Regions from separate parts of the Paenibacillus sp. Marseille-P2973 genome, predicted to be linked through region 4. Evidence: riboswitches for the same ligand, from Rfam matches in the RefSeq annotation. Region 4 holds a riboswitch; each other region holds the start of a gene.
The links. Region 4 has a riboswitch for cyclic di-AMP ahead of KB559_RS22480 (APC family permease). Riboswitches for the same ligand answer to the same signal wherever they lie in the genome.
Positions count from the first base shown of each region.

Region 1: it holds a riboswitch for cyclic di-AMP, as region 4 does, so the genes downstream of both, KB559_RS17970 (TrkH family potassium uptake protein) here and KB559_RS22480 (APC family permease) in region 4, are expected to answer to the same signal.
Region 2: it holds a riboswitch for cyclic di-AMP, as region 4 does, so the genes downstream of both, KB559_RS20725 (C40 family peptidase) here and KB559_RS22480 (APC family permease) in region 4, are expected to answer to the same signal.
Region 3: it holds a riboswitch for cyclic di-AMP, as region 4 does, so the genes downstream of both, KB559_RS19255 (hypothetical protein) here and KB559_RS22480 (APC family permease) in region 4, are expected to answer to the same signal.

Region 1 covers NZ_JAGQEH010000009.1:170,379-177,700, forward strand. The annotation lists gene KB559_RS17940 (LysR family transcriptional regulator) at 1-84, shown strand, start outside; gene KB559_RS17945 (GntR family transcriptional regulator) at 225-599, shown strand; gene KB559_RS17950 (ATP-binding cassette domain-containing protein) at 620-1,522, shown strand; gene KB559_RS17955 (hypothetical protein) at 1,506-2,192, shown strand; gene KB559_RS17960 (cation:proton antiporter) at 2,247-3,491, opposite strand; gene KB559_RS17965 (potassium channel family protein) at 3,528-4,190, opposite strand; gene KB559_RS17970 (TrkH family potassium uptake protein) at 4,204-5,538, opposite strand; cyclic di-AMP (ydaO/yuaA leader) riboswitch at 5,614-5,774, opposite strand; gene KB559_RS17975 (CPBP family intramembrane glutamic endopeptidase) at 6,065-7,322, shown strand, end outside.
Region 2 covers NZ_JAGQEH010000014.1:32,456-39,777, reverse strand. The annotation lists gene KB559_RS20735 (M1 family metallopeptidase) at 1-1,610, shown strand, start outside; gene KB559_RS20730 (hypothetical protein) at 1,678-2,508, shown strand; cyclic di-AMP (ydaO/yuaA leader) riboswitch at 2,730-2,864, shown strand; gene KB559_RS20725 (C40 family peptidase) at 2,867-3,358, shown strand; cyclic di-AMP (ydaO/yuaA leader) riboswitch at 3,621-3,757, shown strand; gene KB559_RS20720 (C40 family peptidase) at 3,762-4,235, shown strand; gene KB559_RS20715 (GNAT family N-acetyltransferase) at 4,640-5,143, shown strand; gene KB559_RS20710 (c-type cytochrome) at 5,306-5,668, shown strand; gene KB559_RS20705 (4a-hydroxytetrahydrobiopterin dehydratase) at 5,772-6,071, opposite strand; gene KB559_RS20700 (hypothetical protein) at 6,308-6,601, opposite strand; gene motA (flagellar motor stator protein MotA) at 6,799-7,322, shown strand, end outside.
Region 3 covers NZ_JAGQEH010000011.1:75,884-83,205, forward strand. The annotation lists gene KB559_RS19250 (Ig-like domain-containing protein) at 1-2,090, opposite strand, end outside; cyclic di-AMP (ydaO/yuaA leader) riboswitch at 2,370-2,608, shown strand; cyclic di-AMP (ydaO/yuaA leader) riboswitch at 2,726-2,899, shown strand; gene KB559_RS19255 (hypothetical protein) at 3,070-3,483, shown strand; gene KB559_RS25605 (potassium-transporting ATPase subunit F) at 3,510-3,587, shown strand; gene kdpA (potassium-transporting ATPase subunit KdpA) at 3,614-5,293, shown strand; gene kdpB (potassium-transporting ATPase subunit KdpB) at 5,313-7,322, shown strand, end outside.
Region 4 covers NZ_JAGQEH010000018.1:54,938-62,259, reverse strand. The annotation lists gene KB559_RS22500 (GNAT family N-acetyltransferase) at 1-81, shown strand, start outside; gene KB559_RS22495 (YheC/YheD family endospore coat-associated protein) at 38-1,147, shown strand; gene KB559_RS22490 (HAD family hydrolase) at 1,179-1,877, opposite strand; gene KB559_RS22485 (5' nucleotidase, NT5C type) at 2,048-2,596, shown strand; gene KB559_RS22480 (APC family permease) at 2,615-4,441, opposite strand; cyclic di-AMP (ydaO/yuaA leader) riboswitch at 4,601-4,791, opposite strand; gene pdxK (pyridoxine/pyridoxal/pyridoxamine kinase) at 5,044-5,859, opposite strand; gene KB559_RS22465 (hypothetical protein) at 6,027-6,227, opposite strand; gene KB559_RS22460 (manganese catalase family protein) at 6,387-6,956, opposite strand; gene KB559_RS22455 (spore coat protein CotJB) at 7,007-7,282, opposite strand; gene KB559_RS22450 (spore coat associated protein CotJA) at 7,284-7,322, opposite strand, start outside.

The DNA.
Region 1 (7,322 bases), on a different contig from region 4:
GGCGACAAATCGGAACTGAGCAAAGAAACGATGGAATGGTTTACGGGCATTAAGGAGAGTCTTGCAGAAGTGCTTTCTCAATAAAAAAGTAAATTCCAATATTCCATGCAGCAGTCGGATGATCCGGCTGCTTTTTTCATGAGCAGATCTTCGCCTGTTGACAAATAACCCCTCAGGTTGTATTGTTAGTTACATAAGTAATTAACCAACACGGTGGTGAAGAAATGGGTGTGTTAAGCGACGATGGTCGGCCGATTTTTCAGCAAATTGCCGAAAAGATCGAAGATGACATTATTGAAGGTAGATTGCCTGAAGAAGCCCAGGTGCCTTCTACCAACCAATTTGCGGCCTTTTATCAGATCAACCCGGCTACGGCGGCCAAAGGCGTTAATTTGCTGGTGGATCAGGAGATTTTGTACAAGAAAAGGGGGATTGGCATGTTCGTTGCATCGGGAGCGCAGGCGGTTTTGGTTGAGAAGCGAAAGCAGCAATTTTTTGACCAGTATATCGTAGTCATGCTGCGTGAGGCGGCTAAATTGGGAATATCGCCGCGGCAGATTGCGGAAATGATTCAAAAGGCAGAGTCTGCCGATTCATGAGGACGAGAGGAGAAATTGTTGTGAATCCTATTCTGGAATGCCGTCAAATTGCTAAAAATTTCGGCAGTACCGAAGCTATCCGAAACGTGACCACGACTTTTGAAGAAGGAGCCGTTCACGGGCTTCTGGGAGCCAATGGCGCCGGCAAGACAACCTTGCTTCATATTCTCTCCGGCCTGATCTATCCGAGCCAAGGGCAAGTCCTCTACGACGGCCAACAGGTCCATGACAACCCCGCCGTCACCCCGAACATCTGCCTGGTCAAGTCGGATGAACGTTCTTGGGCCGATTATAAAGTCAAAGATCTGATGCATTATTGTTCACTGCTGCTTCCGTACTGGGACGAAAAGCTCGCAACCGAACTGCTTAGAAAATTCCGCTTGCCCGCCAAAAAGAAATATAAGCAGCTTTCCAGAGGCATGCAGTCGATGGTAGGGATCGTGAAAGGACTGGCCAGCGGCGCCCCATTGACTTTGTTCGACGAGCCGACCCTGGGGCTGGACGCCGACATGAGAGAAACTTTTTACGAATTAATGATTAACGATTGCGGTCAACGGGAGCGGACGATGATCCTGTCGACCCACCAGATCGATGAATCCTCCAATCTGTTCCAGTACATCACGCTGCTGGAGCAAGGGGTCATCACCTCCCATATGGATAAGGATGCCTTTGTGGCACAGGCGCATTACCTCCAAGGCGATTCTTCGCAGCTGCTGGCATTGGTATCAGACCCGCATGTGCTCCACGAAGAATCACTGGCCGGAACAACCGTCCTCGTCTGGTACGGGGAACTGGATAACCGGGTCGAACTGGAACGCCGGGGTATCAAAATCAGCTCAGTACCGCTGCAAAAACTGTTCGTTTATTTGACCCGCAAAGGGAATCTGAATTCGGAGGAAACAAATAATGGTTACTTCTCGTAAGATGCTGCGATTCTATTGGATGGATAACTTCAAACCGGTGACGTATTTTTGGTCTATCCTTCTGTTGGTTGATATCGCACAAGTGGTAATCATGCTTTATTTTCCGGAAATTATGAACTCCACTAACAGTTTTCTGTTCTCAGCCAACTTCGGAGCCATCGCCATCTATCTTTTGGTCTACGGCATTTTAATTGCAACGAACAGTTTCCCTTTGATGATGAGCTTTGGAATTCCCCGGCAGAAGTTTTATCTCTCTGTGATCGGAACGACGGCCATACTCTGTGCCGCCATGGCCTTGATGCAAAATATCGTCGTCTATGTAGGTTATGGGGTGACGTCGCTGTTAGGACATTCTATTGAAGAAAGCATCCCTGCGTTCTTGTCCTTATGGTACTCCCAATTTGCATTCTACCTGTTCGACATGTTTCTGTTCATCCTGCTTGGTACCGTTTTTTACCGGTTTGGCACGCTTCCCGGCTTGATTACAATCGCTTTTTACGTACTGATTTTAAACCTCAGCCCCGGAAACATGGACTTCGCGGAAAACTTTGAATTGTCGGCGCCAGGAATGTCCAACGTGATGGTTTCTCATCTATTTCTGGGATTAACCGTCATTCTGATCGGAATCGGCTGGATGCTTTACCGCCGGGCCCCGGTCCGTACTTATTAATCCAAGGAACCGGAAACCGACCCGTAAAATTAAAAGAAGCTGCCAGCAAAAGCCCTAAGGCTTTGCCGCAGCTTCTTTGATTTCGAGGCCAAGCTTTCGCGCCGCCCAGGCTGTCGTGCTCGCCTGAACGATAATCGTAAGCACGATCGCCATGAACGTAATCGCCGCAATGATCTCGGCATGCGGGACGCCCATTCCGACAATCATTCCCGACAACGCAGCCGGTATAACTCCGGTTTCGCGGACCCAGCTCATAAACAGCAGCTCCCGCCAGGTCCACTTCACTTTCCGGTCCGGAAGGGCGCACAGCAGGATGGTCAACGGACGGGCTACAAACATAAGCAGCAGCACCGCCCCCAGACTCTGCCACAGGTAATGGCCCAGCGTGCCGAAACTAACCTGACTGCCCAGCAGAACGAAGATCAGCATGCGCATCATCACTGTGATATTTTCCGCAAAAGAGCCGACCTCGATATGTCTTTCCTTCATCGAAAGATTAAAGGTTTCCGCATTACCCCAAATGATCCCGGCCACAAACGTCGCCATAAACCCGCTGACATGCATCAGGTCGGCAATCAAGTAACTCGACAGGGCGCAGACAAGCATTACGATAGTCGTATATTCCCGCAGTACGCCATGCCGCGCATGACCCGTGAAATAGGCCAGCAGCCCGGAAATGATCAGCCCGATCACAATTCCGCCGAGCGCGGTTTTTACAAAGTCCAAGGACATCGCGCCAAAATGAAGTTCGCCGCCGCCCGCGACCGCCGCCAACAAAGCAAACGTAAGAATCGAACCCGTTGCATCATTAAATGCCGATTCGCTCTCCACCGTCTCGCGGACACGCTCCTTGATCTTCACCTGTTTGAAGATGGGGATGATCGATGCCGGGTCCGTAGATGCAATCACCGCAGCTGCGAGGAAGGCAAAAATCCAATCCACCCCGAACAGAAAATGCACGCCTGCCCCCACAACCAATACGGAGATGATGACCCCCGGAACGCTAAGCAAAGATAGGGTGATCCAGACCTTACGGAGACCGCTGAGCTTAAGATTCCTGCCGCCATCAAACAGAATAAGCGCCGAACCCAATGTTAAAATGAGCTGATTGATCAGCGAGCCGCTGGATTCATGAATGAGCTTCAAGCCGGGCCCGAGCAGCATGCCGACGGCGATGAATACGGCAACATCGGGCAGCTTGAGCCAAGCGGCTAATTTACCGGAAACCATGCCGACACTTAGAACAAACAATACTAGGATCAGAAAATGCCGAATCGCTTCCGTTGCAGCAGATTCCATGCAGGTCACACTCCAAGAGCAGAATCACTAAAATGATTAATCATTTATAATAGCTTCGAATTCATCGATGTTTTTCTTTGCCCCGATGATGACCATGATGTCCCCAAGGATTAGATGATCCATTGCCGTCGGTGCAATAATGACGCCGTTCTCCCGGTGGATGGCTACGATGCTGCAGCCGAAACGTGCTCTCGGGTTCAGGTCGCCGACATTTTTTCCGTCCAGGCATTGCGGTACTCTCATTTCGACAAGTCTGTATTCTTTGGAAAGTTCAATGTAATCCAGCAGGTTTGGAGTTACAAGCTGATGGGCGACCCGAACCCCCATATCCCTCTCGGGAAAGATAACCCGGTCGACGCCGAGCTTCTCCAGCGCCCGGCCGTGAAGGACGGAAATCGCCTTGGCTACCACCGTTTTTATCCCAAGGTCTTTGAGAAGGATGGCCGACAGGATGCTCATTTGAATATCATTGCCGATCGCTACGATCCCGCAGTCGAAATTTCGAACGCCCAGCGACTTCAGAACCTCTTCATCCGTCGCATCCGCGACGACGGCATGTGTAAGCCGGTCGCTCCATTCCTCGACCACTTCCTCGTTCCTGTCCACGCCCAGAACCTCGTAGCCGAGGTCCATCAGCTCTAGCGCCAGGCTGGAACCGAAACGCCCCAAGCCGATCACTACAAACTGCTGTGTTTTCATCTCACTTTTCCCCTTATCCTATAATCATTTTGCCTTCGGGATGTCTATATAATTCTTTACCCTTCTTCGGCCCGAGCGCATAAGCTAACGTCAGCAGCCCTAACCGTCCGGCAAACATGGTGAAGCTGATAATAATTTTCCCCGCAATCGTCAATTTTCCCGTCAGTCCCATGGAAAGGCCGACCGTACCGAACGCGGAAGTCGTTTCGAACAAAATGCTCAGGAAGCTGGCATCTTCCGTAGTCGAAAGCACCATCGCCACGGCGATGACCAGGAACAAAGCGAGCATCGTGATCGTGACGGCTTTGAAAATCCGCTCCTGGGCCAGCCGGTAACGGAACAACACGAGATCCGAACGGCCGCGGATCATGGAAATGACCGCCCCGACCAGAATCGTGAACGTCGTCGTCTTGATCCCGCCCCCGGTGGAGCTTGGCGATGCCCCGATGAACATCAGGATGATCATAAAGAATTGCGTCGCCTGTCTAAGCCCGCCGATGTCCACCGTATTGGCACCCGCCGTTCTCGGCGTAACCGACTGGAAGAACGAACTCCAGATTTTCCCGCCCCAATCCAGCGGTTGCAAGGTATTGGAGTTGGTGAATTCAAACACGAAAATAACGAGCGCTCCGACCAGAATCAATGTGGCGGTCATGGAGAGAACCACCTTGGAATGAAGCGACAATTTGCGGCGTTGCCGAAACTCGATCAGGTCGGACAAAACGATAAAGCCGAGTCCTCCGGAAACGATCAGGAACATCGTTACGAGATTGACGATCGGATCGTTTACATACTGGGTAAGGCTGCGGTACTCGCCGAACAGATCAAAACCAGCATTGTTGAACATGGAAACGCCGTGAAAGATACCGAAGAACAGCGCCCGGCCAAACGGCATGTCGAACGACCAGCGGATTGTGAACAGAAGTGCGGCGCAGCTCTCGATAATCAGGGAATACATCAGCACCTTACGGATCAGCCGGACGATCCCTTCCATCGTATTTTGGTTCATCGCCTCCTGGAGCAGAAGCCGGTCTTTCAGCGAAATCTTTCGTTTAAACACCAGAGCGAACAAGGTCGCCATGGTCATGAACCCCAGACCGCCTACCTGGATCAGCAGCATAATGACCACCTGGCCGAATGTTGAGAAATAGGTTCCTGTATCCACTACGACAAGCCCTGTCACACAGGTTGCCGAAGTAGCGGTAAAGAAAGCGTCAATAAAAGGAAGCGAATCTCCCGTACTACTGGAAATCGGCAGCATCAAAAGCAGCGAACCGGCCAAAATAATGAACGCAAAGCCCAACACAAGGACTTGGGGTGGGGAAAATCTGATCCATTTGGAAAGCAACGGGCTCACCTCATTACTCAATTTGGCAAAAAAGAAACAATGAAAAAAAGCACTGGAAATCCAATGCTTTTTGATTGGTCCCTGCTGCAAAGGCCTACGAGGTTAGCTGACGGATTCGGGCTTGCGCGGTCTGCCCTATTCGCTTTTTCACCAGGCGCAATGCAAGTGAAGCAGCGAAATTCACCCCTAAATATCGGTTCCCCCGTTTTCGGTAAGAAATTCGGCCAACATATTAAGTTACATTCATTTTCATTTCATTTTCGTCAAATTGGATTATAATCCTTATTCACTTCCATCACAAAGGTTTAATTGGATGAAATAGATCGAAAATGACTTAAAAGAGTTGAAACAGACCGTAAGGTGAATGCTTATCTAAGCCATGCTGGGATTTGCCGTGGTTATTGCGCTTTTACGCGAAACAAGCTTCGTCTCTGGCGAAGAAATCTCCCCTGTGTTATCTTTACTGTGACATGGAAGTACCGAAATCATACAGATTCAACAAAAAATCGTTAAAAGGAGTTTTCGTATGTATTCCGATTTAAAACCGCAGACGCGCGGGATAAAGACCAGGACCTTATGGATACTCGCCGTCATTGGACTCATCGTCTTTATTTTACTCCAGATTGTCCCGACAACCGCTTCCGAAACGCTGCAGGTCGAACAATCGACTCAGTTAATTACGAAGGTGCAGGCCAAGGAAGCTGCCGTCAAATTCGCGGAATCGACGCTCGGATTAACCGGTCCCTTCAACGATGCCCTGGTTACTTACGAGACGCGCGCTGATGTATACGGGTATTTGACCCGGGAAGGTTTAATGGAAGATTACCTTAAAAAGTATGAAAAGCAGTTCCCCTACGACATCTTTCAAGTCCGCATCAATAAGCCAGGCGGGCTGCTCAAAGCCGTAACGGTAGATATCCATATGACCACGGGCAAGGCGGTCGGCTTTAAAGAATACCCCGAAACCGGGTTTCCGGACATCGAGGGATTGGGCGGCGGTTCATCCGAAGCTGATGCCGCTACCTCGGGAGTGCAGGACCTATCGTGGGAAGAAAAGCTGGCGTTAGCCCAACCTTACTTGAAGTCGCTTGGTTACAGCGAAGATATGCAATCTTCCGTGGGCGAAACACCGGATGGTCTGTCTTTAACGCTGGTGGGATATGAAGCGGGGAAATCGAATGCCCAAATCGATATTCATTATTTCGAAGGCCAGGTCTCCGAAATCGATAGTTACTTCTCCGTGCCGCAAAGCCATACCGATTATGTAAAAAGCCAAACCACGCTCGCCAACTGGCTGACCTATGTAGGATATGCCCTATTGACTTTTGTGCTGGGAATTCTCGCGATCGTGTACAGCGCCATGACAAGAGTACATACTTCATTCAAGCGGGGAATCGTGCTCGCCTCCCTGTACTTCATCATTTCCATGGGTTCTGCGCTTAATATGATGCCTTATTTTGAAAAAGAAGGCTTAAGCGGTGCAATGCTGATCTTCGGGCTTGTATTTCAGGGCGTCGTCACGCTGATTCTGGCCGCCTCCGTCTATTTCTCCCTCGTCGGAGGCGATGGACTCTGGCGCAAGCAGGGGATTAATCTCTGGGCCCGGGCCAAGGAACAGGGTTATGGACGGCATGTAGTAAAATCGATGGCGGACGGATACGCCTGGGCACTTATTCTGCTTGGAGTTCAGTCCGTGATCTTCTTCATTCTGGAAAGAACGATCCACACCTGGTCGACCACAGATGCCTCCCAATCACCGTATAACATGCTCTATCCTGCGCTGC
Region 2 (7,322 bases), on a different contig from region 4:
AGCTGCGCAGCGACGTCATGCCCAAGGACGGATGGGGAGCCATGGAGTTGACCGAGATCCGGACAACGGACGGTATATCCTTGCTTCACCGGGTTCAATTCGTTCAGCCGGATGACGGGAATACGCATGACCGGACACTTGCCAAGGTCCGCCTGCCGGTAACGGTCCGCGGCGGCGAGAGCATTACGTTGAAGATCAACTTCACCGTGAAGCTGCCTAAAATCTTCGCCCGGATGGGCGCATCCGGCGATTTCGTCATGGCAGGTCAATGGTTTCCGAAGCTAAGTGTGTACGAACCCGCCGGAACGCGCGGCCGAACGGCTGAGGGCTGGAATCTGCATCAGTATCACGGTAATTCGGAATTTTACTCGGATTTTGGTATCTACAGTGTAAACATTAATGTTCCCGAGACGTACACCGTGGCTGCGACCGGCTTCCAGACGAAGCCTGCAGTCCTGAAAGACGGCCGCAAAACGGTTCAATATTACGCCGATGATGTTCATGATTTCGCCTGGTCCGCCTCCCCCGATTTCATTTATGCCGAAGAGCCATTTTCCTCGGCGGAGGTTCCCGGCGTCCGAATCAAGCTCTATCTGGATCCCGCGCACAAGGATTTAAAGGAGCGTTATTTTTATGCGGCCAAGGTGGCCCTCATGAATTTCAGTAAATGGTACGGACGGTATCCTTACTCTACCTTGTCCGTAGTTGTTCCTCCTATTGAAGGGAATGGTGCGGGAGGTATGGAGTATCCTACCCTCGTCACCGCCTTCGGAGCGGGCAGCGACTCGCCGGGATACGATGAATTGGAGCGGACGGTCATCCACGAAATCGGACACCAGTTCTTCTATGGCATGGTCGCGAACAATGAATTCGAAGAGGCTTGGCTGGACGAAGCTTTTACCTCCTACGCTGAAGATAAACTGATGGAGCAAGAGTTCGGAATCGCGCCAAATCTGCCGATTCAGGCTGCGCTGATATCCTCTCCGGCTACTCTGACACAACCCGCCTGGAAATACGGATCGGGAGATACCTATGCCAAGAACGCTTATTATCGCGGCAAACTGGTCTTGTTGGATATCGAACGCCAAGTCGGGGCGAAGACCATGAAGCGCATTCTCTACAACTATGCCCAGAAGTACAAATTCAAGCATCCGACTACGGCCGATTTTCAACGGGTTGTCGAGCAGACGACCGGACGGAGCTGGAAGTCATATTTTAATCAATATATATATGATGGTAAAATGGCTGATTTCTCGGTAGACCGCATTACCGTAACTCCTGTAACCAAGGATGGGAGCACGATTTACGAGTCTGAGGTGGAAATCAGCCGCAAGGGAGGAACGGCCTCCAAAATACCGCTGCTCTTCAGCTTCAAGGATGGCCATACGATCCACAAGGTGTGGAATGGCGATGGCGATCGCGTTCAGATGAAGCTGCAATATAAAGAACCCCTGGAATGGGTCCGTTTGGATCCCGAGTATTCCTTGGTGCTTGAGAACAAGCATATCAACAACTTTATTAAGGCCGAGGTCAAGGAACCTGTCAGCACACGTGCTTCTTTAAGCATCACCAAACTGCTGGAATCCCTGCTTGGCACTCTGGTCTGGTAGGCTGGACGAACAAGAATAAGGCTTATTCATAGCAGTAATGCCCACAAAACTTTTAGGAGGGAAAGTTATGACCTATGTACGAAATGGATGGGGGCTTGTCAGGAGCCAGTTTCCCTCTGTGATCATCCTGTTCCTGTACCAGCTGCTCTGGGGGCTGTTTCTGTACCGTCTGATCCATTCGGCGGTTGTGGCCGTACTGTCCAGGTACCCGGATACGCCCCCGAATGAATTGAACCGGATTCTATACTTGATCGAAGGGCAATTCGAATTAAAGCACAATCCGGAGATTCATCAGTATTTCTGGCTGCTAATCGGGATGATTGTTCTCCGTCTATTGCTGACGCCGCTGTTCCAGGCGGGTATTCTCTACGGTCTGGTTCCCCCCGAGACCCGGGCGTCCGGCCTTCCCTTCTTCCGGGGAATGAAGGAATTCTGGAAGCCCGTCACTCTCTTCTTTCTGTTGGAGCTCGCGCTGCTCTCCCTGCCGGGAATTTGGATCGTCCCGGATTTATACGCCCTCTTGCCCCGTCTCCTTACGTCAGGCGACAGGCTCGCTCCCCTTTTGACCCTTTGTGGATATTTGCTGGGGTGGGTGGTTTACGGTTGGCTTGTCCGGCAAATCCTGCTGTTCGCCCAGTTCGGGTATCTGTTTAAGGCCGGCGTCTGGGGCTCCCTGATGCTGAGCATGAGGTATCTATTGCCGGGGATCGCCATTTCCCTTATTCTCGGAGCTGCCGGCGCCGCCTTGTTCCTTTTGTTCGGAACGGCCTCCTGGATTTGGACAGGACTGATTGCTTTAATTCTGCAACAAACCTATCCTTTCATTCGCAGTCTATTTCAAATTTGGACTCTAACCTCTCAATATCAGCTTTGGCATACCAAATCACAAAAAAGTTAAATTTTTTTCATCTTTGTCCTTCCTTGTGCCACAAGGCCTCCGAGCTTATTCGGGGGTCTTGTCCTGCGTTTTCCCCTCTCAAACTCGCTAAATAACCATTGCCAAAATATACTGGCCTTTGTTACAATAACAACAGCACAATTTCAGTAACAGTTTTGTAATTATTTTTGTCACTATTAGCAGGAGTCTTCTGCTGGGTGTCGAATAAGTAAGTAGTCAGGTGTAAATTACAGCCGAATTCCCTTCACGGGGAACGGGGGAACCACTTTGGGTGAATTGATCTCGCAAGAGAGGGATCATAGGGGACCTTCAACCGAATCCTTAAGCTAACCTCGTAGGCATTGGAAGGAGCATTTCCTTGAAAAAACAGTTAACCGCAGCAGCCGTAAGTCTTGCAATACTTTTCTCCATCGGAACTGGTAGCGCTTTCGCAGATTCCAAATTGGACACCACGATTGAAAAAGCTCTGGGAAGCGATTATGTTTCCGGCGGAACTACCACCTCTGGCTTTGACTGTTCCGGATTCACTATGTATGTCTTTTCGAAAATCGGAATTAAATTGCCGCACCAATCAGGCTCCCAGTACAAGATGGGAACCGCTGTAGAGAAGAAAGAACTGATCGCTGGCGATCTGGTGTTCTTCAACACTTCAGGCAAAGGTGTGTCTCATGTTGGTGTTTACGTCGGTGACGGCAAGTTTGCTCATGCTTCCTCCTCCAAAGGAGTTATCATCAGCAAATTGAGCGATAAATATTATGTCGAGCGCTATGTTGGCGCCAAGCGCATTATGAGCACTGATAAGTTCGAAGAAGTTACAAGCGATACTCAAGATCATGATGATGTAGAATAGTAACGATGAAGCCCGCAGAGATTCTTTATGGATCGCAATCTGCGGGTTTTTTCTTTTATTTAAACCGTCGTCCTAGGAAACATTACCCGGAGAGGACGGGATATACAGGACAAATTAACTTATTTATTCAAAAATAACAAAACAAACTTGCAAACCCGCGTTGATGTTTGGTAAAATGACCAGAGTAAATGGTAACAACTTTGTAATCACTGTTGTAACGTCGTAATCACTGTTGTAACGTCGTAATTTTTCGGGTGCATTCAACAAAGACTAGCCGAATTCCCGGCACCCGGGAAACGGGGGAACCACATTGGGTGAATTGATTTCGTTACATAGGGATCATAGGGAACCTTCAACCGAATCCTCAAGCTAACCTCGCAGGCCTTGGAAGGAGTTTAACATCTTGAGAAAGACATTCGCAGCAGCAGCAACGAGTTTAGCTATTTTGTTCACCATGGGGACAGGAAGTGCCTTTGCGGACACCACATTGACCAGCGTCGTTAAATCCGTGTACGGAACACCTTACAAATACGGAGGCGTCACGACCAACGGTTTTGACTGTTCCGGATTTACAAGATACGTGTTCAAGAAAATGGGCGTTGATCTTGCCCGCGTCTCTACCGCTCAGTACAAGCAAGGTACCCCGGTGGCCAAGAGCCAGTTGAAAGCGGGAGACCTCGTATTCTTCAACACCCTGGGCAAAGGTAAAGTGTCCCATGTGGGCGTCTACCTGGGAGACGGAAAATTCGCTCATGCCTCTTCTTCCAAAGGAATCAGAACAGACAAATTAAGCAACACTTACTATAAAACACGTTATGTCGGGGCAAAAAGAATTTTGAGCGCAGACAGCTATTCCAGCTTTGCCAAAGAATCCTGATCACCCCTGATAGGTTGAGGCCCTCACCTCAACAGCTCGCTTGACCGCACTTGATTCTTGCCGGAATCAACGCGGTCTTTTTTCTTTCCTTCATCTTATTCATATAACGAAGGAATCGATCAAAAGGTTTCTTGGATAAAACCCATTCCAAAAATATTTTTTCCGTTCTCGTTCTCTAACACTCCATATCCTATCTTCCCTATATCCAAAATTTACCCGTTATGCGGATGCCTAAACAGGAAATTTTTAATTTACGCATTTTTTTTGCCTGCCTTCGATTTCTGGCCCCTCTTCCTCCACAAAGCCTTTACAACCAATAAAAATCCCGTTAGAGTGAGGTTAAAAAGAACTACAGCCATATGGGTAGCCGCATAGGCATTCCTATCGTTTAAGGAGGCGCAAAAATGGAAAAACCAATCGCACCATTTCGAATCGTACCCATGGAAGAAAGCCATGGCGCAGATATCAGTACTTGGCGTTACGATTCTCCCTACGATATTTATAGCTGGCTTCCCTGGGAACAGATGAAGGCGCTCGATGTGGAATTTGGGAATCCCGTTTTAAGGGCCCAGCAGTACGTCTCTTTGCTGGATCAGCAGGAGGAGCTTGCCGGATTCGCCCAGTACTTTCCTATGGAGGGCGTTACACGGCTTGGCATCGGTATGAGACCTGATTTATGCGGCCACGGGCTGGGTAAGACCTTTGTGCTGACAATCGTCGAGGAGGCCCAGCGGAGAAAGCCTAAGGATGTAATTGACCTGGAAGTGCTCACATGGAACACACGGGCGATCCGGGCTTACCAGAAGTCCGGCTTCGTGATTACCGATCTGTACGAGAAAATGACTCCTGGCGGCATTTCCAAGCCATATTACTGCATGGTGTTTCGCGGAAAACCCTCCGAGGCGTAAAAAAACATCCCCTTAATGAGACGTCTATGATTAATCGTACATGATTTTAACGTATTTTTCGTATACTACAAATAATTCGTTACTTTTTTTGACACAAATGCTATGATCACGGGGCATGTTCAGCTATAATGGAAGGTAGCTTACATAGGAGGGACGATTGAAATGCAGAAGTGGATCATGAGCGGAATACTCATCGTGGCGTGCGCCTTCGCAGCCGTGTTAATGTTTACATTACCCGGCAAAGATCAGGTGGCCCAGGAAGAAAAGCCGCAAATGCCTGCGGTTACTGTAAGCGCAGAGCAAGCCGAAGCTACGGTTAAAGCCAACTGTATTTCCTGTCACGGGACTGATTTGCAAGGCGGAGCCGGTCCGAATCTGCAAAAAATTGGATCCGAGCTGTCGGCGGAACAGTTGTACGGCATAATTACTAAAGGAAAAGGCGGAGGCATGATGCCTTCCTTCAAAGATAAATTGAAGGACGAGGAAATCGCCAACGTTGCTATGTGGCTTGCGGAAAAGAAATAACAAACAAAAACAAAGACGCGCCCGCCGGGACTTATTAGTCCCGGCGGGCGCTTTTCTAATCATTCACATTCCTGAGCTTGGATTCCTGCTATCCCTATAGGGCCTAGCCAGCCGTTCGGGCTTTCTCGAAGGCTTCGTTATATTGTTGCGCTTCTTTAATATCTACGGCCGTTATCCCGCCCTCTTCCCAAGATGTCAAACGAAGCGTCACCGTTTTGTGGTCGATGGTAATAAAAGGGTGATGATTAAAGGCTTCCGAAATAGCGGCTACCTCATCGACAAACGCAATCCCCTTCATAAAATTGGAGAACGTGTATTTGCGAGTAATCCAGCGACCTTCCTCCAGTTCCCAGCCTTCCAGCTTTTCCAAATGCGCTTCTACTTCTTGCGGTGTAAACGGCATTCTTCTTCCTCCCCGTTCTAAAAACTTCCACTCCTATGTAATCCTGCAGTTTAGGATTCAATACTCGGCAGCATTAGCTCTGTCCCCGCATCTGTTTATTGTATTCTTCTCTACTGCAGATCATGCGAATGAGAGTTCTCGATTCTGCCGCCATGACAGCGGCATTCCTCATTACTTCCAAGATTATATTTTACCACGGCTCTATCCGATAATCCAAAAACTTGTGGAAACTTCGGTCAGACCAGCTTGACGGAGGTTAGCTCTTCCTCTCCGATCAGGAAGTTAATCCGGTGCCCTTCGGGGTCATGGATGACTACAGCGCTTCCTACGGGAATTACCGGCTCGGTGCCAAGAGCAAAGAACAGATCCTCAGCCAACGCCTCCTGAACCTCCTGTCTCTCTTCATCGGAGAGCCCGTGCCACTCCAAAGCCTCCATTTCAAAAAATTTATAGCTATCTGGAATACGGCCTACCGCCGCTGTCAAATCCTTCAAAATAAATTCATAATCTCTTCCGTGCTTTACGCCCACAGCCAAACGGCTCCCTTCATCTTTGTCATTTCGGTCTTCTTTCTTATTATAACGGAAAAAACACCTTAAAAAAAAAGGGATTTCTGTCGATAAAAAAGATAAACCGTTTTTCGGATTGACTGGTAACGTCCGATGTCCCCAGCAAGGATGCGGGAGACAGAAAAATGGAATCAATTATCTCAAGGACGAGGTGTGCAATGGAAATATCAACAATTATTGGACTTATTCTCGGTTTTGTTGCCCTTATCTTAGGTATGTTCTTGAAGGGTGCGCCTATTGAAAGTCTGGTCTCCAACCCTGCGGCTTTTGTTATTATCCTTGTGGGGACGGCCGCCACGCTGTTTGTGGCATTTCCGCTTTCCGAGGTTAAAAAATTCCCTGTGCTGATTAAACTGACGATGGTTAAACCCAAAATGATCAGCAAAGCTGAATTGATCACTTTGTTTATGGAATGGGCCACGATCACACGCCGGGAAGGTCTCCTTGCCTTGGAGGCCAAGGTGGAAGAAATCGATGATGACTTCCTTCGCGGTGGCATGCGCATGATTATTGACGGCAACGACCAGGACTTCGTCCAGGACGTGCTTACGGAGGATATCGCCGCTACCGAGGAGCGACATAGAGCGGGCGCGCAAATTTTCTCCCAGGCCGGGATGTACGCGCCTACCCTCGGGGTACTCGGTGCCGTCGTCGGTCTGATCGCTGCGTTATCCGATATGAG
Region 3 (7,322 bases), on a different contig from region 4:
GCAGTAATTCCTTCGCCGGTTTCCAGATCGATGACTTGTAGCGTTACTTTTCCCTGCGTGCCGTTAAACACGATGTTCATGTCCCCGATAATCATAGGGCGCAGGGTCGTATTTCCGGTCACGGCTGAAACTTCGCTAGAAACTGGACCGATGTTCCCGCTGATATCGACGGCGGCTACCTTGTAATAATAAACGGAGTTAGGAAGCAATCCGGTATCGCGGTAAGTCAGGTTTCTCGACGTTCCCCCGATGTTGGAATCATCCGGCGTAAATCCGGGCTCGGTGCCGCGGTAAATAATATACTCCTCAATATCGGAATCGTCGGAGGCTCTGCCATAGGAAAGTTCAATGGTACTGAAATCGAACGCAGTGGCTTGCGGTTCCCTGCTTACTCCGGTAGGAGGAGCTGTATCCGGCGGATTCATGGTCCACTTAAATCCACTAGGTCCCCAAGCGGAAGGAAGCCAGCGTATCGAGTCATAATGGTGCATCGCAATGCCGCCGAAAGCCGGATCTCCGGAAAAGGCAGTATAAACTTTATCCAGTTCACTTTCCATATAGGTCCGGCCTTCCTCCCGGAATGTGATTGTTTCGGGGTCTCCGCTGTTGGCAATGTCCAGCGTTTCTACCCCTACGATGACCGAATCCGGTTTCCCGATCGCATTGGCATAGGCAAGCTCGGCCTGAGCCTGAGGTATAATGCCAGGGCCGCCCTCGGCGGTGTCCCGGTAATCCATGATTGAAATATAATCGCTGATGTCCTGTACATGCTCGGACAGCCACTTGGTCTGACCGTTCCAGGTAATATTGCTGGAAGTGTCGCTGCTATCAAACCATCTCGGGATCGCCGGGCCGAAAGGAAGGTCAATGCCGGCGGCGTCTCTGCGCTGAATCATTTTTTGAAGCACATCTAAATATTGAAGCTGTACGGCCGGTTTATCGGTCTTAAACTCAGGTAAAATATAAGGCTCGATATCGACATTCACCCCATCAAACTGCTCATCTGCGGAGGAGGAGAGGTTGTAATTGATGACCTTTTCCATCTCATGGATTGCATTGCCGTGATATGGAGCCAGGGCGCCATAATAGGGAGGTACGGTTCCTCCGGCGATACAGGCGTGGACCCGATAGCCGTTGTCATGCGCCCACTTTACGAACTCCCGGACAGCCTCAGGCTGGTCTTCAAGGATGTCTACACCCTCATACGGAAAAACGCCGATATAAAAGGTGGTGATCGGATCGGAGCCGAAGGTTCCGGTATCATCGGCAAGCGCTTTTAACGCCGATTTGGAGCCCGGGTTCAAAAAGAGATTGTAAGCGGCTTTTTCCCAGATCCACATCGCACGGTCTTGCTTTTCAAGTGTAACCGGTTCGGGAGCCCAGTTCCCGGTATGAGCATAAACCGTAGTGCTCCGGCCTTCATTGCCGAATTCGTCGAAGGCCCTTGCCTCCAGACTGGAGGTCCGGTTACCGAGATTTTTGGCGTCCCATTTGAATTGATAGTGGTTCCCGGTTTGCTTTGCTTTCATCCATGGCCCGCCGTTGATTCGAATCTCTACCAGCTCAACGGAATTCTTGGCGTCGACGGTGATTTTTACAGGGACCGAGCCGTGGACGGTTTCATCGTCCGAAGGATTTGTAATCTTCACAACAGGGAGGCTGGCTTCGGGATTATTGACATACACCGATGTCGTAGCCGTGGAGATTCCATAACGAGACGAACTCTGCACTCCCTTGGCAATCAGCGAGATGTTGCCGTCGTATTTGGATACGTCGACATCCGCATACCAAGTGCCGCTTTCGGGTCCATTTAAGTCCTCTCTTACGGAGTTAAGCTGTTCGGTTCCATTAATAATCAATTTGATGTCATAAGTTTCGGTATACCCTCCCGTAACCCGCAGCCATCCCGGAGGTACCTGATCACCTTCCGCCGGAGAATCGATGGTCAGCATGGATTCGGCGTGAGCGTAGGGGATCTGAGCCACGAGGATAAAAGAGAAGCAAAGGAATAGAGAAGCAGTCAACCCTTTGAAAATCAATGAACCTACAACTTGATTCAATAAGGCTTTCTTTTGTTGACGAATCGGCATGAATACCCCTCGCTTTCTATCCGGAATAATTGTAAACGTTTACAATTGTATTGTAGCCGTAGTATTTTTCTTAGGGCAATAACCGTTTAATGACCTTTAATATAATGGAATGAAAAATGAAGCATTAAAGAGATATGACGTAAATGAGAGAGTTTAACCATTATGAAAACGCTCCCGTTTCATATATTTGGCAATTGCAAACTGTTTTTAGACGGTTGCCTGACTTTACTGGATTCGGCGCCGGAGTTATGATTCAATCCATGAAACAAATATCATACCATTTGTCGATCGCTGAATTTCCCGGAAACGGGAAAACGGGGGAACCAAATTGCGGCGCATCTATCTTGGCTCCAAGGCCAAGAAGCCGTTTCGTTCGTTTGCGGTCTTTAATGTGAGAGTTAAAGACCGCAAACGGACAGGGGTGAATCCCGGACGGAAACCATGGATTCCGTTCGGGTAGGGCGACTCTCACCGCCCGAATCCGACAGCTAACTTCGTAAGCGTGGATGAAGAGAGGATGGGTGAACTGTCAGCCGTATGAGTAGGCCACAGAGCGCCAAGGTGCCTCTGTGGTTTTTTATTGCCTAAACTGAAAAATTGACTGAAATTGTTATGAAAAATCGAAATGAATAATAATGTCTTTTTCGCTGAATTCTGCGAACGCAGAAGCGGGGGAACCAACGAAACGCCGATCTGGGATCGGAACGTTTCATGGGGTGAATCGCCGGAAATATCCTTAATTTCCAGCGTAGGGCGACTCTCGCGCCCGAATCCGACAGCTAACCTCGTAAGCGTAATTGGGAGAGGCAACCGCCATAAGCCCACCATGGTTATGAACACCATGCCAGAAGCTGCGGAAAGGTTCCTTCCTTTCCTGCGGCTTTTTTGCTGTGCAAAGTACTGGAATGAGCTTACTAGTAAAGTCTACCTCACCAGGAGGGGCTTTAGGTCTTGCTATTATCTGAGGGAGGAAACAAAGGTGGAGGAAGATTGTATCCTCATTGCTGCGCCAAATCAGGCAGGGCTGAATTTTGTACGGCTGCTGTTGTCTAAGCGGCGGAATGTTGCGGTTCTCGTGAACAACAAAACTGAGGAGAAACGGGCTCGTAAATTGGGGACGGTTCAAGTGATCCGGGTGAAGACGGAGGATGAGAAAACTTGGAGGATTCCCGAATTTCGGATCGGGAGGGTCTTTATTTTTGAAACTACGCTAACTTTAACATGTCGATATTTGCAGTTATGCCGTCAATGGACATCGAGTCCAATAATCGTGATTACGCCGGAGCGGCATCCGAGAATGATTTACAAGGGCCTTGGAGCGACTTATGTGATTCATTCCGGTTCCTGCGAGGTCGGATTTTTAGCAAACGGCATTCCGGAAACCGGGGATTAACAGGAATTAAAGGAGGGGGATACGCCATGATAGGGATCGGGTTGGTCGTCCTGTTCGTATTTCTTTATTTGATCTATGCCTTGATTCATCCTGAGAAATTTTAAAAAGCCTACTTTTGAGGGGGATCCCAATGGATTTAGTGCAAATGTTAGTTGTGATCGGCGTCATCATTGTACTGGTGAAACCGCTGGGCACTTATTTATACCATGTGTTTTCCGGGGAATCGAACCGTACCGACAACATATTCGGAGGTTTCGAAAGACTGATCTATAAGCTGGTCGGTTTCAAACGCCGTGAAGGCATGAGCTGGAAAAAATACGCCTTTAGCATGATTGTGACGAACGCCGTTCTGGTGGGAGTAAGCTATTTGGTTCTGCGGATTCAGCAGTTTCTTCCTTTGAATCCTAATGGGATGGGAAACATGGAATCGTCGCTTTCATTCAATACGGTCATCAGCTTTATGACCAATACGAACCTACAGCATTATAGCGGGGAGTCTGCTCTATCCTATTTCTCACAAATGGCCGTCATTACGATGATGATGTTTACTTCGGCCGCCAGCGGTCTGTGCGTAGCAATATCATTTATCCGCGGTTTGACGCAGAGAGGGCAAACGCTCGGAAACTTCTTTGAAGATTTTACAAAAGCCCATGTCCGGGTATTTCTACCGGCAGCTTTGCTCGTTACCCTAATTCTCGTGGCACTGCAGGTTCCACAGACGTTGGATCCGACCTTGACGGTTCATACGCTGGATGGCGCGTTACAGCGAATTTCGATGGGGCCCGTCGCCTCGCTCGAGTCGATCAAGCATTTGGGGACGAACGGCGGGGGATTTTTCGGAGTAAACTCCGCACATCCGTTTGAGAATCCGAACGGTTTGAGTAACGCCGTGGAAATGTGGTCGATGTGGATGATTGGTGCCGCGTTGCCATACACATTCGGGTTGTTCGCCAAGAATAAGAAACAAGGCTGGGTCATTTTCTCCGCCATGATGATTCTATTTCTCGTCTTTTTATCCACCGTCTATTTCTCGGAAAAAGCGGGTAACCCGGCAATCAACGCACTGGGTATCGACGCTGCGCAAGGAAGCATGGAAGGGAAGGAAGTTCGCTTCGGGATCGCCGGATCCACGCTGTTTACCACTGTAACGACGGCCGCTACGACAGGGAGCGTCAACAATATGCATGATACTCTGACGCCGCTCGGCGGGATGGTTCCGCTGGTACAAATGATGCTGAACGTCGTATTCGGCGGAAAAGGCGTCGGCCTTATGAACATGATGATGTACGCCATTCTAGGAGTGTTTATTTGCGGGCTGATGGTCGGCCGGACGCCGGAATTTCTGGGCCGCAAAATCGAGGCCAAGGAAATGAAGCTGATCGCCATCGCGATTTTGGCGCATCCGTTTATCATTCTTGTGCCGACTGCAATCAGTTTTATGACGGATCTGGGGCACAGTGCAATCACGAACCCCGGTTTCCATGGTTTATCCCAGGTGCTGTATGAATACACCTCCTCTGCCGCAAATAACGGGTCCGGCTTTGAAGGGCTGGCGGACAATACGCCGTTCTGGAACATTATGACCGGGTTGGTCATGCTGTTTGGGCGTTATGTTTCCATCATAGCCTTGTTGGGCGTTGCGGGTTCACTAATGGCCAAGGAGCCGATTCCGGAAACGATCGGTACCTTGCGTACCGACAACCGCCTGTTCGTCGGCATATTGATCGGAACGGTGCTCCTTATCGGTGCGCTCACGTTTTTACCGGTCATTGCTATGGGCCCGGTTGCCGAGTTTTTAACTTTAGGATAAGCGAAAGAGGGGTTAATGGATGTCGAACAGTCGTAAAACAATGCTTACTGGCCCGATTATACGTAAGGCTGCGGTGGAAAGCCTGGTCAAGTTGAATCCGGCCACAATGATGAAAAACCCGGTCATGTTCGTGGTCGAAATCGGAATGGCCATCGTAATGCTCCTTCTGCTGTTTCCGAACCTGTCCGGTTCCGGCAATGGATTCGGTTTTAATTTATCGGTATTCCTGATTCTGCTCTTCACGGTGCTGTTTGCTAACTTTGCCGAAGCTTTGGCTGAAGGGCGGGGGAAAGCGCAGGCTGATTCGCTGAAAAAGACGAAGCAAGAGGTAACTGCAAATAAGCTTGTAGGCGGAGCGCTTCGCGAAGTGTCATCTACGGACTTACGCAAGGGGGACATCGTCGTTGTTGAACAAGGCGAGATGATTCCCGGCGACGGAGAAATTATCGAAGGGCTAGCCTCTGTGGATGAGTCTGCGATCACCGGGGAATCCGCCCCGGTCATCAAGGAAGCTGGCGGTGACTTCAGTTCGGTGACAGGCGGCACGCTGGTCGTGAGCGATCGCATCGTCGTGCGGATCACCAGCGATCCCGGAGAATCGTTCATCGATCGTATGATCTCGCTGGTCGAAGGCGCGAAACGGCAAAAGACGCCGAACGAAATTGCTCTGAGCACGTTGCTTACCGTACTGACACTGATCTTCTTGATCGTGGTTGTCACGTTAAAGCCGATCGCTGACTTTATAAATATTCAGCTTGAAATTCCCGTCCTCGTGTCTTTGCTCGTTTGTCTCATACCGACGACCATCGGCGGCCTGCTGTCCGCCATCGGCATCGCAGGCATGGACCGGGTCACCCGGTTCAATGTGTTGGCGATGTCAGGTAAAGCGGTGGAAGCGGCAGGGGATATCAATACGATGATCCTGGATAAGACCGGAACGATCACGTACGGGAACCGTATGGCATCGGAGTTCCTTCCTGCGCAAGGGGAACAAGAGAGCGAGCTTGCCGCTTGGGCGGCGATAGCGTCCCTCCGGGATGAGACGCCGGAAGGCCGTTCCGTCATCGAGTTTACGAAGGTGCGCGGATTTACATTTGACGCGGAAATGGCTGAGGGCGGAGAAATTGTGGAGTTCAAGGCGGAGACGCGGATGAGCGGCATCGACTTGAAAGATGGCCGCAAAATCCGTAAGGGAGCGGTAGATGCCGTGCGCGAATGGGTTCAAGCACAAGGCGGAACCATCCCGGGCGATTTGGAACAGAAGAGCCAACACGTTGCGACAGAAGGCGGAACTCCGCTTGCCGTTGCCGTAGACGGCCGGATTTACGGGATTATTTATTTGAAGGACACGGTGAAACCGGGAATGAAGGAACGCTTTGATCAACTGCGGAAGATGGGCATAAAAACAATCATGTGTACAGGGGACAATCCGCTGACGGCGGCAACGATCGCCCGTGAAGCCGGGGTCGACGATTTTATAGCCGAGAGTAAGCCCGAGGACAAAATTGCGGTGATCCGCCGTGAACAGGCGCAAGGCAAACTCGTCGCCATGACCGGGGACGGCACGAATGATGCTCCGGCGCTGGCCCAAGCGGACGTCGGCCTGGCGATGAACAGCGGTACGGTGTCTGCGAAGGAAGCGGCCAATATGGTCGATCTCGATTCCGACCCGTCCAAGATCATCGAAGTGGTCGCCATCGGCAAACAGCTGCTGATGACCCGCGGTGCGCTAACCACGTTCAGTATCGCAAATGATATTGCCAAGTATTTTGCCATTATTCCGGCAATGTTCATGCTGGCTGTACCGCAAATGAATACCCTGAATGTCATGGGGCTCGGCTCCCCGTTATCCGCAGTGTTGTCGGCCTTGATTTTCAATGCGGTTATTATCCCGTTGTTGATACCGCTCTCGATGCGCGGCGTCGCCTATAAACCGATGAGCTCCCAGCGACTGCTCTCCAAAAATTTGCTGATCTATGGAGTCGGTGGTGTCATAGCCCCGTTTATCGGCATCAAGTTGATTGACCTG
Region 4 (7,322 bases):
TTTGCCAATCCATTCCCTGCAAAGAAGGTGATTCCTGATGACACAACCGGTCTTGGGCATTTTGACACTATATTTAAATGATAAAAAACACCTGGAAGAGCGGCATATTTATCAGCGTATGATCACAGAGGGGCAACGCCTTGGTCTTGATGTTTTTGTATTCACTCCGATGGATGTGGATGACAAAAAGGGCATTATCAACGCCCTGATTTACGATCCGAAGCAAAAGAAATGGTCGCGCAAATGGCGCAGCTTCCCGGAGCTTATCTTTGACCGCTGCCGGATTCAACGCAGCAAGCGGTTTGAACAGCTGTTAAGGTTCCGGGCGAAATACGGAAATATGACTTTTTTAAACCGTCCGCTGCGAAACAAGTGGACGATTTATCAGACGTTGTCCCGCAAGCCTGCGTTCCGCGGCAACCAGCCCGAGACGGTTTTGTTTCAAAGCGGGAGCGATGTTTTCAGGCTGTTGAAAAATCATTCCTCCGTCTATGTCAAGCCGATCAACGGTACCGGCGGCAGGGGGATTCTGCGGGTAGAACGGCTGGGAGGCGATATGTTCCTGATCCAGGGAAGGAAGCAGAGCCGGCAAATCATATCCGCACAGAAGCTGCACAAATCCAGGCTCGGCGCTTTCCTGATGAGCTGGAAAGGGAGCGGCCGCTTCATAGCGCAGCAAGGCATTCAAATCAAGCTGCCGAGCGGTCGGGTGCATGATTACCGCATGCTCGTGCAGAAGAACGGGCAAGGCCGCTGGGAAGTGACCGGCTGCGCCGGACGAATCGGTCCCGCGCGCAGCGTCACCTCCAACCTTCACGGCGGAGGCAAGGCGGCATCGATGAATGCTCTGCTCGGGCAGATTACTTCCAGTGAAGAGAAGCGCAAAGAAATCCGCCGTTCCGCAGAGAAGCTCAGCCTGGAAGTCGCCGCATATTTGGAAGCTACGTTCGGTGCTTTATGCGAGCTTGCACTGGACCTTGCGATTGAAAAAAGCGGGCGTATTTACGTCCTTGAAGTCAATCCCAAGCCTGCAAGGGAAGTATTCATCCAGACGGGGGATTTGGAATCTTACCGGAGAGCAATTGTAAGACCGCTGGAATACGCCCTATGGTTGCACAAACAAAAAACAGCCGCCCCTTCCTCATAGAGAGGAGGAGCGGCTTTATTTTTCCCTGAGATTATTCGGAATCTTCCGCCTGATCATAAAGCGTAACCAGTTCATTGAATGAAGTGATCAGCACATCCGAACCGGCCAATTCATGTCCATTCCCGAACCCGGCATAGGCGCAGCCGATCACGGTCTGGCCGTTCTTCTTGCCCGCTTCCACGTCGGACGAGCGGTCTCCGACCATCCAGGCACTGGATACTCCATGGTTGTCCAGCAATAGGCGGACAAGGTCTACCTTCGAAGCCGTCTGATGCTCGCCAGCGCTGTACATTCCTTCGAATAGCGGAGCGATCAAATGCGTTTCGGCGACGCCCTTCACGTAATGCTCCAGCCCGTTGCTGGCGACGAACAGCCTTACTCCCCGCCGGCTAAGCTGCTCCAGCGTTTCCTTAACTTCAGGATATAGTTCAGTTGAATACTCCTTCAGTCCTGAGAGCTCCAGTTCCAGCAACAGTTCATCCGCACGGCGGTGTACCGCTTCGCTGCAGTCGGGAATGACCTTTCTCCAAATATCCTCCAGCAGCATACCGAGACAGCTCAGCATCAGCTCTTCCGGAGGTGTCTCTCCCTCGTACATCTTCTCTTCCCTGAGCCGGTCGAACAGTTCATGATAGGCAGGGACAAGCAGGGTCTCTGTCTTAAACAGCGTCCCATCCATATCGAAAATCATAGCTTCGGGTTTCTGCAATTTCGTCTGGGTCGTCTCCATCTCCACATTCCTTCCTGTCTATATTTATAGCCCCATGATATGCCAATTGGCGATTACTTGCAAACCCTTGGGAGACGCCGAAGTTTGCCATTTCCCGAAGTGTCCATTACAATTACGTTTAAATTCAACTTATATATCGAAAAAGTAACTGCCAGGGAGAAGTGCGAAGCATGAGCAAAAAAATAGTAGCCATCGACATGGATGACACGATCTGCCATCTCATACCGAAAGCGATTCATTATCATAATTTAATGTATCCCGATCTTCCGTTGACCATGGAGCAAATTATCAGCTTTGATCTTAGCGGCATTTGGCATCCTGCATGCACGGACGACATTTTCTTCGGCAGGCCCGGCCTGTACGAAGAGCTTGAAATTTTTGACGAGTATACGATTGAAGAGGTGAAGCGGATGACCGTCGATTACGACGTCATCGTCGTGACGGCCGCCCGCCCGGCATCGGTTCCGGAAAAATGGAGATGGCTGCAAATGCATATGCCTTTCATTCCATTCGATAACTTCTTCGTCGCCAAGCGCAAATACTTGCTTGATTTTGACTTGTTGATTGACGACGGCCCCCATAATCTGATCGCGGCCAAGGAAGCGGGCAAACAGACCATTATGATCCCCCGTCCTTGGAATGCGCCGGTTCAGCAGGACTTTATTCTAAAGGATTCATGGCAAGGCATGAACGAGCTGGTAGGGCAAATTCTGACTTGATGGTCAGAAGAAAAGATCTTATTTTTTGAAATGATAAGGAACCGTGGTTACGATCAAATCCCTCCGGTATAGCAAAAAGGCGCGGATTAGCAAACTGGACTGATTATGCAGGGCGTTATGCCACCGTTTCTTCGGTATGAATTGGGGAATCAGAACGGTTACCCGGAAATTCATTTCCTTGGCCTTATGCTCCACGGTATCGATGAACTTCGTCAGCGGCTGGATAATGCTCCGGTATTGGGAATACAGCGTAACCAGCCGAATTTCAGGGTGCCACTGGTTCCATTTCTCCTCAAATTGCTTTTCCGCCTCTTTATCGAACGCCACATACACAGCGATGATCTGATCCGGAGACAACGATTTCGCGTAATTCAGCGTATTTTCCACTACATGCGTAATTCCCGCTACGGGAATTACCATGACATTCCCCTCGATCGCTAGTGGCTGTTCGCATGTAGTGATCCGCAATTGATCCCCCACAGCTTCGTAATGACGGTTGATTTTATGAAATACGTAAACGATCGCCGGCAAAAAGATTAACGCAGGCCAGACTTGCGGAAATTTCGTAATGAAAAAAATCATCATGACCGTAAAGCTGATTAAAGCCCCGATCGCGTTTATCGTTAATTTCAATCCCCAGCCCGCCGGTTTTTCCCGGAACCATTTCACAAGCATACCGGTTTGCGCCAGCGTAAACGGGATAAATACGCCTACCGCATAGAGCGGAATCAAATGCTCGGTCTGTCCTTTAAACACGATGATCAGCAGGATTGAGGCCACCGCCAAAAAGACGATTCCGTTAGAATAACCGAGACGGTCTCCGCGAACGGTGAACATACGCGCGATATATTTGTCTTTCGCCAGGTTCACGGCCAAGAGCGGAAATGCCGAGTATCCGGTATTGGCGGCCAGCACCAGAATCATCGCGGTGATCCCTTGAATCAAGTAATACATGATCCCCCGGCCGAATGTAGCTGAAGCGATCTGGGACACGACGGTTTCCTCCGCTTTAGGAGAAATACCGTAATAATAAGCCAACGATACGATCCCCGTAAACAAAAGCGCCAGCAGAACGCCCATGGCAGCCAATGTTTTGGAGGCATTCTTGGGAGCCGGATCCTTGAAGTTAGGAATGGCGTTAGAAATCGCCTCGACCCCTGTCAAAGCCGAACTCCCCGAGGCAAATGCCCGCAAGAGCAGGAACAGCGTAAGGCCTGTCACCGGTGTACCCATCGGTGTATGCAGGTTGGCCGGAACTTCGCCCATTGCAATTTGATATAGTCCCGCCCCAATAGTGATAAATATAACAAGCACGAATAAGTAAACCGGATAAGCCAGGATGGAAGCCGATTCGGTAATACCGCGCAAATTGAGTACCGTGATAACAACCACTAAAAGGCATGCTATAAGTACGTTATGTGAATGCAGCGACGGAAAAGCTGAGGTGATCGCATCCGTCCCCGCAGAAATGCTGACCGCAACGGTTAAAATATAATCCACCAGCAGCGCGCCGCCGGCTAAAAGACCGGAGTTTACCCCCAAATTTTCCTTGGAAACAACATAGGCTCCTCCGCCATGCGGATAGGCATAAATCACTTGTCTGTAAGATAAAACGAGAGCCAGCAGCAGCACCAGAATTCCCGCGGCAATCGGGATGGAGTACCAGTAGGCGGCCGCGCCGAGCGTCATCAGGACGAGCAGAATCTGCTCCGGTCCGTAGGCTACGGAGGACAAGGCATCCGATGAAAGGATCGCCAGGGCTTTCGTTTTGTTTAATTTTTGTTCGCCGAGTGCGGTTGACTTCAGCGGCTGACCGATGAGCACTCTCTTGATTATCGAAAACATAGATGCAACACCACCGTGCTTTATTTTTTGCAAATTCAAAGGCTGATTATGATTAAATATTTTGGTAAATCGTCTCATTTGGAGACTTTTTGGACAGCAAAAAACCACAGAGGCAAGACCCCCTGCGGTCCATGAGTGCTTTACATGGGCACAGTATCATTCCTCTCTCGGACTACGCTTACGAGGTTAGCTGTCGGATTAGGGTGGCGAGAGTCACCCCTCCGCGGCATGTTCTGCATGACATGCTGCGGATTCACCCCTACCGTTCGTTTCGGCTGGCTTTGCCTGTTACGCCCGGCATTCGGTTCCCCCGTTTTCCCGTATTACGGGAAATTCAGCGAATCAAGAATATCAAATCCACGAATGAATATTACGCCTGCTCTCATTTTCTGTAAATCCCGAAATTTGCGTTGAATCGCTTCTATTTGTTGTAAAAGAGTACGATAAAACGCTTACTTCCATCACTTTCATTTATTATCCTTCATTATTGAGCCCGCATTAACGCGCAACATAAATCATCGTATTAATGCCGAATACAACAAAAAAAAGACCGGCCTCCATTCCTGGAAACCGGCCTGTCCTGATTCATTCTATATGTCAGCCTACTCGCCGTTCAAACGGTATCCTCCATGGAATACCGGTCCCACATATTCGTTAAAGGCATACCCCGAACGAATGGCCGCCGTTACGAATTTTTTCGCTTTAACTACGGCTTCCTTTACAGTTAAGCCGCTGGCCAGTCCACCTGTTACGGCAGCCGCAAAAGTACAACCGGCTCCATGGTTATGTGCGGGTTCGATCTTTTCCGTCTCCAGAACCTCAAATTCCTCGCCGTCATAGAACAGGTCGATCGCTTTGTCGCCTTCCAAGGCTTTGCCGCCTTTAATGACTACGTAAGCCGCTCCGCGTTCATGAATGATCTTCGCTGCTTTCTTCATGTCATCCACGCTGGACAAACGTCCCAAACCGGAAAGCACACCGGCTTCGAACAAGTTTGGCGTAACAACCGTAGCAAGCGGTAGCAGCAAATCGCGAATCGCATCCGCGCTCTCCGGATTCAAAACTTCGTCTTCCCCTTTGCAGACCATGACCGGGTCGATGACCACATTTTGTTGGTTATGCTGCTTGATGCAATTCTCAACGACTTCTATAATTGGCACGCTGCCAAGCATACCCGTCTTCATAGCTTGCACCGGGCCGCCCGCAAACACGGTCTTCAACTGCTCGGCCACCAGATTGGCGTCTATCGGGTACACGCTATGATGCCATCCGCGGTCCGGATCCATCGTAACAATGGTAGTCAATGCGCTGAGTCCGTAAGTTCCGTATTCTTCAAATGTTTTCAAGTCTGCCTGTATCCCCGCGCCGCCGCTGGAGTCACTGCCGGCAATAGTTAGCGTTTTAAGAATGGTTGACATGATCAAATGCTCCTTTACGAAAAACTAAAGTGCTTCCGGCCTCTATTGTAGCATTATTTTCAGAAACTCAGTGAATTATTTACGCATTTACATAGCCCGGAAACAAAAAAAGTATGGAGCAAGTAATCCTTGCTCCATACTTTCCACTGATATGGTCTATAGCCAGCTTATTTCACGACGATCTGGTTTGCGGCATCGATTCTTTCCTGGGATGCGTTGAAGCATTTCTTGCAGACTTTCAGAGCCTGACCGGAACTGCTCATCTTCGTATAAAGCAGTTTAATACGCGTGCTTCTGCATACGGGGCATGTCCCCCGGCCTCTGGAAGGAAGAATCCACAAAGCTTTCCCCCGCTTTGATTTAGACATAAGAAATCACCTTCGCCTCTATGTTATTTGCTTGTTTTTCTATGTATATCGGGAAGGCCGGCCGAACATGCCCAAATATTTCCGGTCCTTCCCTATATCATTCCGAATTCCGTAACCAAATTTAACTGTTAAGTGTCTTAACAAGAACATCCGCTTGGCTTAAAAAATCTTCTTATGCTCCCGGTCATCCTTCAAAATCTCCACCGCTTCGCGGAAGCGAAGCGAGTGGATGATTTCACGCTCGCGCAGGAACTTCAGGCCGTCTTGCAGATCAACGTCATCCGTCATATCGATCAGCCACTGGTATGTAGCCCGAGCTTTCTCCTCAGCCGCAATATCTTCATACAAGTCGGCGATCGGATCGCCTTTCGCCTGGATGTAAGTGGCCGTCCACGGAACTCCCCCGGCGTTTTGGTAATACAGGGCCTTATCATGGTTTACATAATAAGCTCCCATGCCCGCCGCCTCCAGTTCCTCTACCGTCGCGTCCTTGGTCAGTTTGTAAATCATGGTGGCGATCATTTCCAGATGGGCGAATTCCTCGGTTCCGATATCATTAAGCAGCCCGATCACTTTATCGGGTATAGTGTACCGCTGATTTAAGTAACGAAGCGCAGCGGACAATTCGCCGTCCGCACCCCCGTATTGCTCCGCCAAATATTTGGCCATTCGGATATCACATTTACCCACGCGAACCGGATATTGCAGTTTCTTCTCATATATCCACATTGCTTCGCATTACCTCCTTTAGATTATCGTTAAGAGGGCTGGCAGGTAGTTTATACCTGCCAGGGCCATGGGGCCTGTGACCATTCCCATGGATACTTTGAATAAGCGCGTCCGAAATTCTGCAGCGGCCCATAGAGTTGCTGAAAATGGTTGGCCAACTGTGTCCTTTCCTGGGTCAACTGGTTGAACTGCTGAATCGAGGCCAAGTCATCCGGGTGAGTATCGAGAAAAAGATTCAGCTCAACCAGGACGAAATCCAGCGCCTGCAGTTTTTCCAACAGTTCATAATACTCGGGATCACAATGCGGTTTCGATGTGGAACTCATTTTAACACCGTCCTTTTCCCCATTTGGATTCATAGGGGCT